4 regions of the Arthrobacter sp. ERGS1:01 genome follow, and region 1 is predicted to be linked to each of the others. Evidence: riboswitches for the same ligand, from Rfam matches in the RefSeq annotation. Region 1 holds a riboswitch; each other region holds the start of a gene.
The links. Region 1 has a riboswitch for S-adenosylmethionine ahead of AL755_RS04860 (hypothetical protein). Riboswitches for the same ligand answer to the same signal wherever they lie in the genome.

Region 1 (3,439 bases):
TGGTGGGCGTGATGGGCGGGCATGTGGCCGCCCGCGGAAGTGCCGAGTATGCCCAGGCCGCCCGCTTGGGCCGTTCGTTGGCCCGCCAGGGGTTCATGGTGGCCACGGGCGGCGGCCCCGGCGCCATGGAGGCCGCCAATCTGGGCGCGTATCTGTCCACGTACGACGACGACGCCCTGGACGGCGCGCTGGCCACCCTGGGTGCCGTGCCCGGTTTCCGGCCCTCGATCACCGAATGGGCCCGTGCGGCGCAGGCGGTCCTGGCCGGGTATCCGTCGGGTGCGCCGAGCATCGGCATCCCCACCTGGTTCTACGGCCACGAACCGCCCAATGTGTTCGCCACCCACATCGCCAAGTACTTTGCGAACTCCATCCGGGAGGCGGTCCTGCTGGCACGCTCCAATGGCGGGATCATCTTCCTGCCCGGCGCGGCCGGCACGGTGCAGGAGATCTTCCAGGACGCCTGCGAGAACTATTACGCGGCCGACGGCGCCGTCACCCCGATGATCCTGGTGGGCAGGACGCATTGGGAGCAGGAATTGCCCGTGCAACCGCTGTTGGCGGCGCTGGGGCGGGGCCGGGCCATGGCGGCGAATGTGCACGTCGTCGAAACCGTCGACGAGGCGTGCGCGGTGCTCGCCTCCCGGCCCACCCTGTTGCAGTAGCTGCTAGCCGATGACCGATCCGAACAGCAGGCCCAGCACGTAGGTGGCCGCGGCTGCACCCATGCCGATGCCCAGCTGGCGCAGGCCACGCCACAGCGGTGATGCCCCGGAGAGCAGGCCGACGACGGCGCCCGTGCCCATGAGCGTCAGGCCCACCAGGGCGCAGGACAATGCCAGGGCGCCGATGCCCGTCATGCCGAACAGGAACGGCAGGATGGGGATGATGGCGCCGGAGGCGAAGAAGCAGAAGCTGGAGCTTGCCGCACCCCAGGCGGTGCCCAGGGTTTCGTGGTCGTCGGCTTCCTCGAACTTGTCCGGCTGCAGGGACAGGCTGGGGTCGCAGTCGCAGGTGAACTGGCCCATGCGTTCGGCTGCCCGGTGCTCGGCCGTTTCACGGGACATGCCGCGGGCCAGGTAGACCAGCACCAGTTCGTTGTTCTCGAGGTCCAAGGACGGTGCCGCGGACAGCGTGACCTGGGTGGGGAGGGAGGCGTCGAGCAGTTCGCGCTGGGACCGGACGGAAACAAACTCCCCGGCACCCATGGACAACGCCCCGGCCAGGAGCCCGGCGATGCCGCTGAACAGGACCACCTGGCTGCCCACGCCGGTGGCCGCCATACCCATCACCAGGGACAGGTTGCTGACCAGGCCGTCGTTGGCGCCAAAGACGGCGGCCCGGAACGAACCGGAGAGCCGGTTGCGCCCGCGCGTGGCAAGCCCGCGGACCACTTCCTCATGGATCGCCTCGTCGGCGGCCATCGCATCGGTGGCGTCGACGTCGGACGCGTAGGGGGAGCGGGATTCGGAGCGCTGCGCCAGGGCCAGCACAAAGACGGAGCCGAAGCGGCGGGCCAGCAGGCCCAACAGCCGGTTGCGGGCCGAAGGGTGCACGGCATGGTCGGCATGTTCGCCGAGCAGGTTCAGCCAGTGCTGTTCGTGCCGGCCTTCGGCCTGGGCCAGGGCCAGCAGGATGGCTTTTTCCTCGCCGTCGCGGCGTTGGGCAAGATCACGGTAGACGGACGCTTCGGCCCGTTCATCGGCCAAATATTGTCGCCACCGCTTGATTTCAGCGGGGGTGGGTACACGCTCGGGCATGATGGGATCTCCTCAAGTCAGCCCTCACTGTAGCGCGAATCGGCGCGGTTTTTCGGCCGGTACTCCTTGGGAAAAAGTTTCGGCGCACCGCATTTTCGCGGTCGCTTAGAACCGCTGGAGTTTGAAGCCGAGGCCCCGGCCGGAGCGGACTCCGGTCTGCGCCACGGTGACCACCAGGGTGCCGATTTCCGGGATCCAACGGGCCGGGCGCACGGCCTGCGCGAGGGCGTCGAGGAGCTGGGCGGGCTCGGCGGACCAGTAGGCGTGGTGCCCGGCAGGGGTGTGGAAGGCGACCGTGCCAAGGTTGGCGTCCACGGCGGGCAGCACGGGAATGCCGGGTGCGGCAGGGGCTGCTGCGGCGGGCGCGGGGGAGGTGCGGCGGGTGCGGTTAACGGAAAGGACAGTCATCATCAAGGCCTTTGGGAGTGCTCTTACCCGCGGATCCAGTCACCGCTGGTCACTTCCTCATCCGAGCCACCCTGCGAACATGGGGTTGGCGTGCGGCCAGTCGGAGCTTGGCGCCGCATCTCTTGAAGCTGCTCACAAGGCTACTGCCTTAAAGCGCGTGGGCGGTGGTTTGCGTAATAAATTACGCAAACCACCGCCCCAGCCGCTCCCACTGCTCGCAAGCTCGCAGCGGGCCCCTCGCGGCTGTGGGCCCAAAAATGTGGCTCCACCGCACGGGGGCGTGTGCCTGGTTAGCCGTTGACGACTGACTTGATGTCGTCGGCGTTGGAGTCCGTGGCCGCAGCGGCCAGGCGGTCGTCCCAGCCCTTGCGGATGTGGGCCGGGGTGGGCGGGCTCAGCAGCGACACTACTACGTAGACCACCAGGGAGGCGGCCAGGCCGAAGTAGATGGGTTCGTTGGCGTAGATGCCGTCGTTGAACGGGTCGAGGCTGTGCAGCACGCCGGTGCCGTAGAGGACCAGCAGGCCCAGGGTGACCGCGCAACCGGCGGCCATGGACCAGGCAGCGCCCAGTCCCGTGCCGCGCTTCCAGACAAGGCCGCCGATGATGGCCACGAGCAGGCCGCCCACCAGGATGTCGTAGGCCACGGTCAGGGCAAACACGACGTCGGAGGCGAGGATGGAAATCAGCACCACCAGCAGGCCCAGGCCCAGCACGTACATGCGGTTGCCCTTGATGTCGTGCTCGGGGTTGGAGGAGTCGGAGTTGTCGATCTTCTTGCCGAACCAGCTGGCCACGAACGGGACCACGTCGGCGCGGGCCACGGTGGCGGCGGCGATCAAGGCGCCGGAGGCGGTGGACATCATGGCGGCCACGGCGGCGGCCATGACCAGGCCGCCGATGCCGATGGGCAGGATGTTGGTGGCCACCTCGGCGTAGACGGCGTCCTTGCCGAGTGAGGCAACGTCAATGTGCGGCAGTGCCACGCGGGCGGCGAGGCCGATCAGGGCGCCGGCCACACCGTACAGGATGCAGTAGATGCCGGCCGTGGAGCCGCCCCAGCGGGCCACCGTGGGGTTCTTGGCGGTGAAGACGCGCTGCCAGATGTCCTGGCCGATCAGGATGCCCAGCGTGTAGACCACGAAGAACGTCACGATGGTGCTGACGCCGATCCCGTCCCACTGGAAGAAGCTCGCGTCGAGGCGGGACTTGATGCCGTCCAAGCCGCCGGCGGCGTTGAAGGTGAAGGGGAGCATGAGGAAGAAGATGCC
Region 2 (3,439 bases), 1.5 Mb from region 1:
GGGTAGCCCGGACGCACCTGTTCGTAGTGTTCGCCGCCTTCCAAGAAGGCGTCAGCCATTTCAATCCGTCGTGCCCCGTCAAAGACCGGTCCGCCCGCGCCTGCCATCATGCTCCGTACCGTTGGTTGTGCCGTTTCGCAGCTCCAACTTTATCCCGGGTGGCCGGGTGCAGACCGTTGAGGGGAGATGCCCCCCCTCAACGGTCTGGCGGTCAGTCGGTGGTGCAGGGGGCGGCGCCCGCCGTGCCGGGGGTGTTGGGCGCCCAGGCCGGGTAGCTGCGCGAATCGTTGGCGGGCACCCAGCGGCCGGCGTCCACCACGTAGTCCCAGCCCAGGCCGTCCGCCAGGAGCGTCCGGATCCCGGCGATCAGCCTGTCCGCGTCCTCGAGCCGGGAACCCACGCCAAAGCTGGCCCGCAAGGAGCCCGACGGCAGGCCCAGGCGGCGCAGCAGGGGGTGGGCGCAGAACTTGCCGTCCCGCACGCCCACGCCGTGTTCGGCCGACAAATAGGCTGCCACGAGTCCGGCGTCGTAGCCCTCCACCGAGAAGTTCACGACGCCGATGCTGCCGGCGTTAGGGTAGGTGTCGGCGTCGCTGAACAGGTGATGCACCGTGACGCCGTCGGTCTCGGACAGTCCCGCCACCAGGTGGGAGCGCAACTGCTGTTCGTGGGCGTGCCATTCGTCGGCGTCGAGCCCGGCCAGCACCTGGGCGGCCCGGGCCAGGGTGGCGGCACCCAGGACGTTGGGGGAGCCGGCCTCGTGGCGGGCCGGGCCCTCGGTCCAGCGCACGGATTCCAGCCGGACGTCCTTCACGGCGCCGCCGCCGGCCAGGTGCGGGGTGCCGGCGTCGAGCCAGTCGGGCCGGCCCACCAGCACGCCGGAGCCGAACGGGGCGTAGAGCTTGTGGCCGGAGAACGCCAGGAAGTCGATCCCGTCGCGGGCCATGTCGATGCGCCGGTGCGGGGCGAGTTGGGCGGCGTCGACCACGATGCGGGCGCCGTACTGATGGGCCAGGGCGGCAAGCTCGGCAACGGGGAGAACCTCACCCGTCACATTGGATGCGCCGGTCACGGCCAGCAGCACCACGTTTCCGGCCCGCAGTTGTGTCTCCACACGGGACAGCGTCGAGGCAAGGCTCTGCCCGGCCACCACCGAGCGGTGCGGCAGGCCCTGCCATGGCAGCAGGTTGGCGTGGTGTTCGATGTCCAGGTACAGGACCTCGCCGTGGGCGTTGGAGACGCCTTCCGTGAAGCCGTTGCCGGCAAGCAGCGACTGCACGCAGCCGGCCAGCAGGTTCAGCGAATCGGTGGTGTTGCGGGTGAAGATGACGGTGTCATCGGCCCGGGCGCCCACAAAACCGGCCACGATGTGCCGGGCGTTTTCGTAGACGGAGGTGCTGACCTGGGAGGCGAAGCCCGCGCCGCGGTGGACGCTGGCGTAATACGGGAGCACCTCGGAGAGATGGGCGGCAACGTCCTCCACGGCCGGCGCCGAGGCGGCATAGTCAAGGTTGGCGTACCGGACGTGCCCGCCGTGAATCAACGGCGCGGCCAGCTCGCTGCCCACCACGGGCAGCAGGGGTTCGGCGGCGACGGGGGCTTTTTCAAGAATGGCAGAACTCATGAGGCTTCCTTAAAGGAAGGACTTCACGTGCGGCGCCGACGAAGGCGCCGGATGGGAAATCCGCGCTTGCCATGACCGCTCCGGCCTGGCCAGGTCGTCACCCGGGGCACCCCGCCGCGAAAGGAGGGTTGCCGGCCAGCAAACCGGGGTTTAGCGCTGGCACTCGTGACCTATGCAAAAAAGGCTAGCCGATTCGCCGCCTCCGCCATATTTATTACGTTGCTTAACGGCACGGCCGGAGTTAACCCGGCCGTGCCATGTCATCCCCTAGAGGAGGTCGTCCCAGCCCGGGTTCAGGCGGCGCAGCACATCCGTGTGCAGGATGGAGTTCGTGGCCAGGGCGTTGCCGCCAAAGGGGCCGTCCACGCCGTCGAGCGAGGTGAAGCGGCCGCCGGCCTCGGTGACGATCGGCACCAGGGCGGCCATGTCGTACAAGTTCAGTTCGGGCTCGCAGGCAATGTCCACGGCACCCTCGGCCACCATGCAGTACGACCAAAAATCGCCATAAGCGCGGGTGCGCCACACGTCGTCGGTCAGGCGCAGGAAATCGTCGCGGTTTCCGCGCTCGGCCCAGCCCGTCAGCGAGGAGTAGGAGAGCGAGGCGTCGGAAAGTTCGGAGACGTTGGAGACCCGGATGCGGGTGGCCGCGGCCAGCGACTTGCCCATGTAGGCGCCCGTGCCCTCGGCCGCCCACCAGCGCTTGCCCAGGGCGGGGGCGCTGACGACGCCGACCACGGGGCGTCCCTCATCCACCAGGGCGATCAGGGTGGCCCAGACGGGCACGCCGCGCACAAAGTTCTTGGTGCCGTCGATCGGGTCGATGATCCAGCGGCGCGAGCCGTGGCCGCTGCTGCCAAACTCCTCACCCAGCACGGCATCCCGGGGGCGGACCCGGGAAAGCTGGCTGCGAATCGACTCCTCGGCGGCCTTGTCCGCATCCGTCACCGGCGTCAGGTCCGGCTTGGTCTCAATCTTCAAATCCAGGGCCTTGAAGCGGGACATCGTCAGCGAATCGACGGTGTCGGCCAGGACGTGGGCCAGGCGGAGGTCGTCGTTGTACGTCTGGGGTGGGGTCGTCATATGCAACACGCTATCGGTAGTTGGGCGAATAGTGCGGATTGCCGGGAGCACCCCGCCGCAGACTAGTCGATCGTGCCGAGTTCCTTGGCCTCCGCGCGGCCCTCGGTGCGGTCGCTGGTGCCCAGAAGTCGGCGCAGTGACGCCAGCCGCGCCGGGCCCGCGTCGCCGGCGTGGCCGTCGGCCACCCACGGGTCCAGGCCGCAGTTGACGGCCGCGGAATCGTGCTTGCAGCCGCGTTCGCAGTCGTCGGTGCCCGGTTGAAGGTCGGGGAAGGCCTGCAGGATCCGGTCGGCGTCCACGTGGGCCAGGCCAAAGGAGCGGATGCCGGGAGTGTCGATGATCCACGAGCGCGGTTCGCCGTCCTGGAGCCGCAGCGCCAGGGCCGAGGAGGAGGTGTGCCGGCCGCGGCCCGTGACGGCGTTAACGCCGCCGGTGGCCCGCTGGGACCCGGTCAGTGCGTTGACCATGGTGGACTTTCCGACGCCGGAATGGCCCACCAGCACGCTGACCTTGCCGTCAAGGTATTCGCGGAGCTGTTCGACGGCGCCGCCGGCCAGGAGGGCGGAGTCGCCGTCGTTGCTGCGGGCGTCGATGGCGGACGCAGCGTCGGCCGCGCCCAGGGAGGCCGTGCGGCTGATGACCACGGTCATGTCCAGGTGTTCGTAGTTGGCCAGCAGCTCGGCCGGATCCTTGATGTCGGCCTTGGTGATCAGCAGGATCGGGGCGATCCCGGAG
Region 3 (3,439 bases), 470 kb from region 1:
TGCCGGCCGCGTTCAGGGTGCCCCAGCATTCAAAGGCCATGGTGACCTGGGGCAGCACCCCCCCGGCTTCCAGTGGCAGCGCGCCGATGCCTACCGAGCGCAGCACGCCGCCACCCTGGCCCACGGCGGCCGAGAATTCCTCACCTACCGGTTCGGGGCCGCCTGTTTCAATGTCTGGGGAAAACACGTCCCGCTCCGCTGCTGTCAGGCCCACGGGGGTCACGCCGATTTTGCTGCGCGGAACCCGGCTTCGAGGTCGGCCAGGATGTCCTCGATGCCTTCGAGGCCCACGGACAGGCGCACCAGGCCCGGGCGGACACCTGCTGCGAGCTGCTCCTCCGGGGACAGCTGGGCGTGCGTGGTGGATGCCGGGTGGATCACCAGCGAGCGGACGTCGCCGATGTTGGCAACGTGCGAGTGCAGTTCCAGGCCGTCCACGAAGCGCTTGCCGGCCTCGGCACCGCCCTTGATGTCGAAGGCGATGACGGCGCCGGTGCCCTTGGGGCCGTACTTGCGGCCGCGCTCAAACCACGGGCTGGACGGGATCCCGGCGTAGGCCACGGCCTCGACGTTCTCGTTTTCCTCCAGCCAGGTGGCGACGGCGACGGCGTTGCTGACGTGGCGGTCCACGCGCAGGCTCAGCGTCTCGATGCCCTGGGCGATCAGGAACGCGTTGAAGGGGGCGACGGCGGAGCCGAGGTCACGCAGGAGCTGAACGCGGGCCTTGAGGATGTAGGCGAGGTTGGCGCCCAGCGCGCTGCCGACGCCAAGGTCACGGGCGTAGACCAGGCCGTTGTAAGTCACGTCGGGGGTGTTGAAGCCGGGGAACTTCTCCGGATCGGCCGCGAAGTCGAACTTGCCGCCGTCGACGATCACGCCGGCAATCGCGCTGCCGTGGCCGCCCAGGTACTTGGTGGCGGAGTGGATGACGATGTCCGCGCCCCATTCCAGCGGGCGGATCAGGTACGGGGTGGCCAGGGTGTTGTCCACGAGCAGCGGCACGCCGGCCTCGTGGGCGATCGCGCTGATGTTTTCCAGGTCCAGCACGTCCTGGCGCGGGTTGGAGACCACTTCGCCGAAGAATGCCTTGGTGTTGGGGCGGACGGCGGCGCGCCATTCGTCCAGGTTGTCGGGGTCGGCGACGAACGTGACCTCGATGCCCAGACGCTTGAGGCTGTGCGCCAGCAGGTTGTAGGTGCCGCCGTAGATGCTGGGGCTGGAGACGATGTGGTCCCCGGCCTGGGCCAGGTTCAGGATGGCGAACGTGGTGGCGGCCTGGCCGGAGGACAGCAGCAGGGCGGCCACACCGCCTTCGAGGCTGGCGATCCGCTGTTCCACGGCGTCCTGCGTGGGGTTGCCGATGCGGGTGTAGATGGGTTCCAGCTCGGCCAGGGCGAAGCGTGCGGCGGCGCTTTCGGCCGACGGGAACACGAAGGATGAGGTCTGGTAGATCGGCAGGGCCCGCGCACCGGTGGCGGCATCGGGCTCCTGGCCTACATGGATCTGGCGGGTTTCAAAGGACCAGGCATTGTTCATGGGAAGATTCCTTCACACTAGAGGCCGGCAATGACAAGGCCCACCATGCGTCGGTCATCGACGGGTGGGCCTGCTGTCGCTGCGGCCCGCGCTTGCACTGCGGCCGGACGGCCCAGTGCCAGGTCTTCACCCGGGGCACCCCACCGCGGTGGAGGGTTGCCGGTCAGCGAGCCGGGGCTTGTCGCTGACACTCATGACCTGTTTCCAGTGTGGGAGATACCCCGCCGCCCGTGCAAGATTGTGACGGCTTTATGACTTCTGCCGAAGAAGTGCTTGAAAATGCAGTCCAAGAGGGGAAAATGTCGAACTTCCAGCCGAAGATGCGCCATTTCCCCCTCGATAGACGCCTAGCCCTTCTTTCCCAGTCCCGCGCGGCGCAGCGCCTCGGCCATGGCCGTGTTGGCCGGTGCGGGTGCCGCCTGCGGAGTTCGCGACTGTCCGCCTGCCGGTCGGGCTTGTCGAGACCGGTCTTGTCGAGACCGGTCTTGTCCGGGTCGCCGGCCTTCGCGCGGCTCCTCCACGGGCTTCCCCGGCTTGCGTCCCGGGGCTCGGGAGCCGGCGTCGTTCCCGGGGCTTGCGGCCTCGTCATCCAGGCGCAGGGTGAGGGAGATGCGCTTGCGCTCGGGCTCCACCTCCAGGACCTTCACGCGCACCACCTGGCCGGACTTGACCACGGAGTGCGGGTCGGAGACGAAGTTGTTGCTCATGGCTGAGACGTGGACCAGACCGTCCTGGTGCACGCCGATGTCCACGAACGCGCCAAAGGCGGCCACGTTGGAGACGGTGCCCTCCAGGATCATGCCGGGGCGCAGGTCGGTGATTTTCTCGATGCCGTCGGTGAATGACGCCGTTTCGAAGCGGGGGCGCGGGTCCCGGCCGGGCTTTTGCAGCTCGGCCACGATGTCCTTGACGGTGGGCAGGCCGAATGAGCCGTCCACGAAGTCGGCCGGGTTCAGGCCGGCCACGGCGCCCACGCCGCCGGAGATTTCGGCCGGCGCGGCCCCCGCGGCGGCGAGGATCTTCCGGGCCACCCCGTACGCCTCGGGGTGGACACTGGAGGCATCCAGCGGCTCCGCTCCCCCGGTGATGCGCAGGAAGCCGGCGCATTGCTCGTACGCCTTGGGACCCAGTCGGGCCACCTTGAGCAGTTCGCGGCGCTTGCCGAACGGGCCGTGTTCGTTGCGGTGCGCCACGATGTTTTCGCTCAGCAACGGCCCGACGCCGGCCACCCTGGCCAGCAGCGCCGGCGACGCAGTGTTCAGGTCCACGCCCACGGCGTTCACGCAGTCCTCGACGACGGCGTCAAGGGAGCGTTCCAGCTTGGCCGGGGTGAGGTCGTGCTGGTACTGGCCCACGCCGATCGACTTCGGATCGATCTTGACGAGTTCTGCGAGCGGGTCCTGGAGGCGGCGGGCAATGGAGACGGCGCCGCGCAGCGAAACGTCCATGCCGGGCAGTTCGGCACCGGCAAGCGCCGACGCCGAGTAGACGGAGGCGCCCGCCTCGGAGACCACCAACTTGGCCACCGGCACGGACGGATCGAGGCGCTTGAGCTCGGCCAGGAGTTCGGCGGCCAGTTTGTCGGTCTCCCGGCTGGCCGTGCCGTTGCCGATGGCCACGAGCTCCACCTTGTGCCTGCGGGCCAGTTCCACGAGCGTGGCCAGGGATTCATTCCAGCGGCGGGCGGGGGCGTGCGGGTAGATGGTGTCGGTGGCGGTGACCTGTCCGGTACCGTCCACCACGGCCACCTTCACGCCCGTGCGCAGGCCCGGGTCAAGGCCCAGTGTGGCCCGGTTTCCGGCGGGTGCTGCCAGCAGCACGTCGCGCAGGTTGGCGGCAAAGACGCGCACGGATTCCTCCTCGGCGGCCTGGAACAGGCGCACGCGCAGGTCCACGGACAGCC
Region 4 (3,439 bases), 530 kb from region 1:
GACTGTTTTGGTGTTTATTGATCCCGCGCGCCCGGATGGGCGCATCGCCGACGCCGACGCCCCCGTGCTGTTGGCCACCGATCAGGGCGTCACCCGCGGCGACGGCATCTTTGAATCCCTGCTGGCCGTCAACGGCGCACCCCGCAAGGTCCAGGCGCACCTTGACCGGCTCGCCACCTCCGCGCGCACCATGAGCCTGGACCTCCCCGCGGACGACGCCTGGCTCCGCGCCATCGCGACGGCCGTGGCCACCTTTGAAACCGCCTCGCCGCAGCAACCGGACGAGCACGGCAACACCAACGTCATCTTGAAACTGATCGTCACGCGCGGTCCCGAGGGTGCCAACTCCCCCACCGCGTGGGTGCAGGCGTCGCCCGTGCCGGCGCTGCTGGCCGAGCAACGCGCCAAGGGCCTTGATGTGATCCTGCTGGACCGCGGCTACGACAGCACCGTCGCCGCCCGGGCGCCGTGGCTCCTGCTGGGCGCCAAGACGCTCTCCTACGCCGTCAACATGGCCGCCCTCCGGCACGCCCACGAGCAGGGCGCCGACGACGTCATCTTCACCAGCAGCGACGGCCACGTGCTGGAGGGGCCGACGTCGTCAGTCCTGTTGGCGCACATCAAGGACGACGACGGCACGCCCGTCAAGCGCCTCATCACGCCGAACCTGGACAGCGGGATCCTGCCCGGCACCACGCAGGGCGCGTTGTTTGCCGCAGCCAGGGACGCCGGCTGGGAGCTGGGCTACGGACCGCTGCTGCCGGCGGATCTGCTCGACGCCGACGCCGTATGGCTTATTTCGAGCATCCGGCTGCTGGCGCCCGTCACTACGATCGACGGCGCCGAAATCGGCACGGCCGGTGTCAGGGCCGCCCTGACCGCCGAGCTGGCGGCCCTGCTGGCCCAAACCCACTAGGCGTCGAAGGCCCGCTACGAGACGGCCGCGCTCCGGCGCTGCGCGGAGTGGGCGGGTGTCACGGGCGGCACCAGGGGGTGGAGCTTGTTGCCGAGCAGGATCAGCACCGTGCTGGTGGCAATGAACGCGACCGCAATGAGCACGCAGGTCACCGCGACTGAGCCGTAGCCGCCGTTGGCCGGGTTCAGGAACGGGTACGCGTACCAGTTGATGGCCGCGCCGCGGATCAGCGAGTAGGCAAGGTACGCCAGGGGGAAGACCACGGCGACGCCGAGCCGGCTCAGCGGGATCCTCAGGCGCGGGGACTGGACCAGCCAGTCCAGCACCACGGCAATGGGCATCACGTAGTGCATCCACGTGTTGATCCACGGCAGCAGCGAGCCGAGGTCGACGTTGCGCAGCAGGGCGCTGAAGACGATCCCCACCAGGGCCATGCAGACCACCGACACGCAGCGCAGCACCTGCCACAGCGGGCCCAGTTCCTTCCCGCGCCAGATCAGCACGGCCTCCACCATGAGCACTACGGCGGCCAGCAAATTCCCCAGGTTCGTGAAGTAGCTGAAGAAGTTCACCACCGGGAAACCATTTGAAATGTGGATGCTTAGCTGGGTGCCCATGGCGATCAGGGTGACGGCACCGAGCAGGAATCGCAGGGCGGCAAGGGTGCGGCGTGTTGTCATGGCAACATCCTGCCATTGCGAGTACCCGAAATGCGTATTTGAAATGTAAATGCAGCCTGTCATGTTGCGCCACATTCTCCGTCATGGTTGCCCGCCGGGCGCTGGGGATGTGTTATTTTTCAAGTGAGTAACGAGTTCCAGCGCCAAGCCCTGACTTGCTGGACGGCAACCCTCTTTTCGGCGGGGTGCCTCAGGTGACTACTCGGCAAACCCGGCGACCAGCGGCCGCGGCTTGCAAGCGAGACATGCGCCTCTTTTGCTCCCTCCGTGTTGGCTGCGGAGGGCACGGAACGAGCACCCGCTTGCAGGGCCGTCCGCCTGCACTTGAGGAGTACACATGTCCGCAGAAGATTCCCCCTGGCCTACCGGCTCATCACCGGCCCCGACGACCGCTCCTTTTGTGAACGGATCTCCGCCGCCCTCGCCGAGGGCTATGTGCTGCACGGCAACCCGGCCGTCACGTTCAACGGCACCTCGGTGATCTGCGCGCAGGCCGTGATCCTCCCGGCAGCCGTGGCCACCTCCGACGCCGCCGTCGCCGACGCCGTGGACGCGCTGGATGCCGATCTTGAGTTCGACGGCGAGGGAATCGCGTGAGCTACGCCGGGGACCTCGCCCCCGAAACCGCCTGGGAAAAACTCGCCAACGGCGCCGTGCTGGTGGACGTGCGCACCGAGGGCGAATGGGCGCACATCGGCGTCCCGGACGTATCCGCATTGGGCACGGAGCCGGTCTTCATCCAGTGGAACCTCGCCTCCGGCGCCCCGAACCCGGCGTTCCTTGAGGAATTGGCCGCCGCCGTTCCGGCCGAAAAACCATTGGTGGTGCTGTGCCGCTCCGGCGCCCGGTCCATCGCGGCGGCCGAGGCCGCCACGGCCGCCGGCTACACGGCGTTCAACGTCCTTGAGGGTTTTGAGGGCGTCCCGGACTCCTACGGCGACCGCGTGGTCAACGGCTGGAAGAACCGCAAGCTGCCCTGGAAATAACGCCCGCCGGCGCCCCCTCCACACCACCATCAGCGAAAGCTAAGGAAACACAAGCACTTGAGCAACTTTAATGAGCACGCCGCCAGCTGGGCCGAGGACACCCAGGCCGTCCGGGGCGGGCTGGACCGCAGCAACTTCCAGGAGACCTCCGAGGCCCTGTTCCTGAACTCCGGCTTCGTCTACGAATCCGCCGAGGCCGCCGAGCAGGCCTTCACGGGCGAGGTGGACCGCTTCGTCTACTCCCGCTATGGCAACCCCACGGTGGCCACGTTCCAGGAGCGGCTGCGCCTGCTCGAGGGCACCGAAGCCTGCTTCGCAACGGCGTCGGGCATGTCCGCCGTCTTCACTGCCCTCGGCGCGCTGCTGGCCGCCGGGGACCGCGTGGTGGCGTCCCGGTCGCTGTTCGGCTCCTGCTTCGTGATCCTGAACGAACTGCTCCCCCGCTGGGGCGTGGAGACCGTGTTCGTGGACGGCCCGGACCTGGAGCAGTGGCGCGAGGCGCTTTCCGTGCCGACCACGGCGGTGTTCTTCGAGTCGCCGTCGAACCCCATGCAGGAGATCGTGGACCTGCAGGCCGTGTGCGATCTGGCCCATGCGGCCGGCGCCAAGGTGGTGGCCGACAACGTGTTCGCCACTCCCCTGTTGCAGCGCTGCGGCGACTTTGGCGCGGACGTGATCGTGTACTCCGGGACCAAGCACATCGACGGCCAGGGCCGGGTGCTGGGCGGCGCCATCCTGGGCACCAAGGAGTTCATTGACGGTCCCGTCAAGAACCTGATGCGGCACACCGGTCCGGCGCTGTCCTCCTTCAACGCGTGGGTGCTCACGAAGGGCCTGGAGACCATGAGCCTGCGCGT

Region 2: it holds a riboswitch for S-adenosylmethionine, as region 1 does, so the genes downstream of both, AL755_RS16145 (aminotransferase class V-fold PLP-dependent enzyme) here and AL755_RS04860 (hypothetical protein) in region 1, are expected to answer to the same signal.
Region 3: it holds a riboswitch for S-adenosylmethionine, as region 1 does, so the genes downstream of both, AL755_RS06790 (bifunctional o-acetylhomoserine/o-acetylserine sulfhydrylase) here and AL755_RS04860 (hypothetical protein) in region 1, are expected to answer to the same signal.
Region 4: it holds a riboswitch for S-adenosylmethionine, as region 1 does, so the genes downstream of both, AL755_RS20625 (DUF1737 domain-containing protein) here and AL755_RS04860 (hypothetical protein) in region 1, are expected to answer to the same signal.

Annotation. Positions count from the first base shown of each region.
Region 1 covers NZ_CP012479.1:184,608-188,046, forward strand. Annotated here, with positions in the region: gene AL755_RS04850 (LOG family protein) at 1-665, shown strand, start outside; gene AL755_RS04855 (VIT1/CCC1 transporter family protein) at 669-1,760, opposite strand; gene AL755_RS04860 (hypothetical protein) at 1,866-2,168, opposite strand; SAM riboswitch class IV at 2,183-2,296, opposite strand; gene AL755_RS04865 (sodium:solute symporter) at 2,459-3,439, opposite strand, start outside.
Region 2 covers NZ_CP012479.1:2,690,168-2,693,606, reverse strand. Annotated here, with positions in the region: gene AL755_RS16150 (class I SAM-dependent methyltransferase) at 1-107, opposite strand, end outside; gene AL755_RS16145 (aminotransferase class V-fold PLP-dependent enzyme) at 212-1,624, opposite strand; SAM riboswitch class IV at 1,682-1,795, opposite strand; gene hisN (histidinol-phosphatase) at 1,892-2,704, opposite strand; gene rsgA (ribosome small subunit-dependent GTPase A) at 2,767-3,439, opposite strand, start outside.
Region 3 covers NZ_CP012479.1:656,535-659,973, reverse strand. Annotated here, with positions in the region: gene metX (homoserine O-acetyltransferase MetX) at 1-124, opposite strand, end outside; gene AL755_RS06790 (bifunctional o-acetylhomoserine/o-acetylserine sulfhydrylase) at 220-1,536, opposite strand; SAM riboswitch class IV at 1,620-1,735, opposite strand; gene AL755_RS06785 (Tex family protein) at 1,884-3,439, opposite strand, start outside.
Region 4 covers NZ_CP012479.1:3,682,716-3,686,154, forward strand. Annotated here, with positions in the region: gene AL755_RS20615 (aminodeoxychorismate lyase) at 1-916, shown strand, start outside; gene AL755_RS20620 (Pr6Pr family membrane protein) at 931-1,596, opposite strand; SAM riboswitch class IV at 1,723-1,843, shown strand; gene AL755_RS20625 (DUF1737 domain-containing protein) at 1,921-2,193, shown strand; gene AL755_RS20630 (rhodanese-like domain-containing protein) at 2,190-2,582, shown strand; gene AL755_RS20635 (O-succinylhomoserine sulfhydrylase) at 2,640-3,439, shown strand, end outside.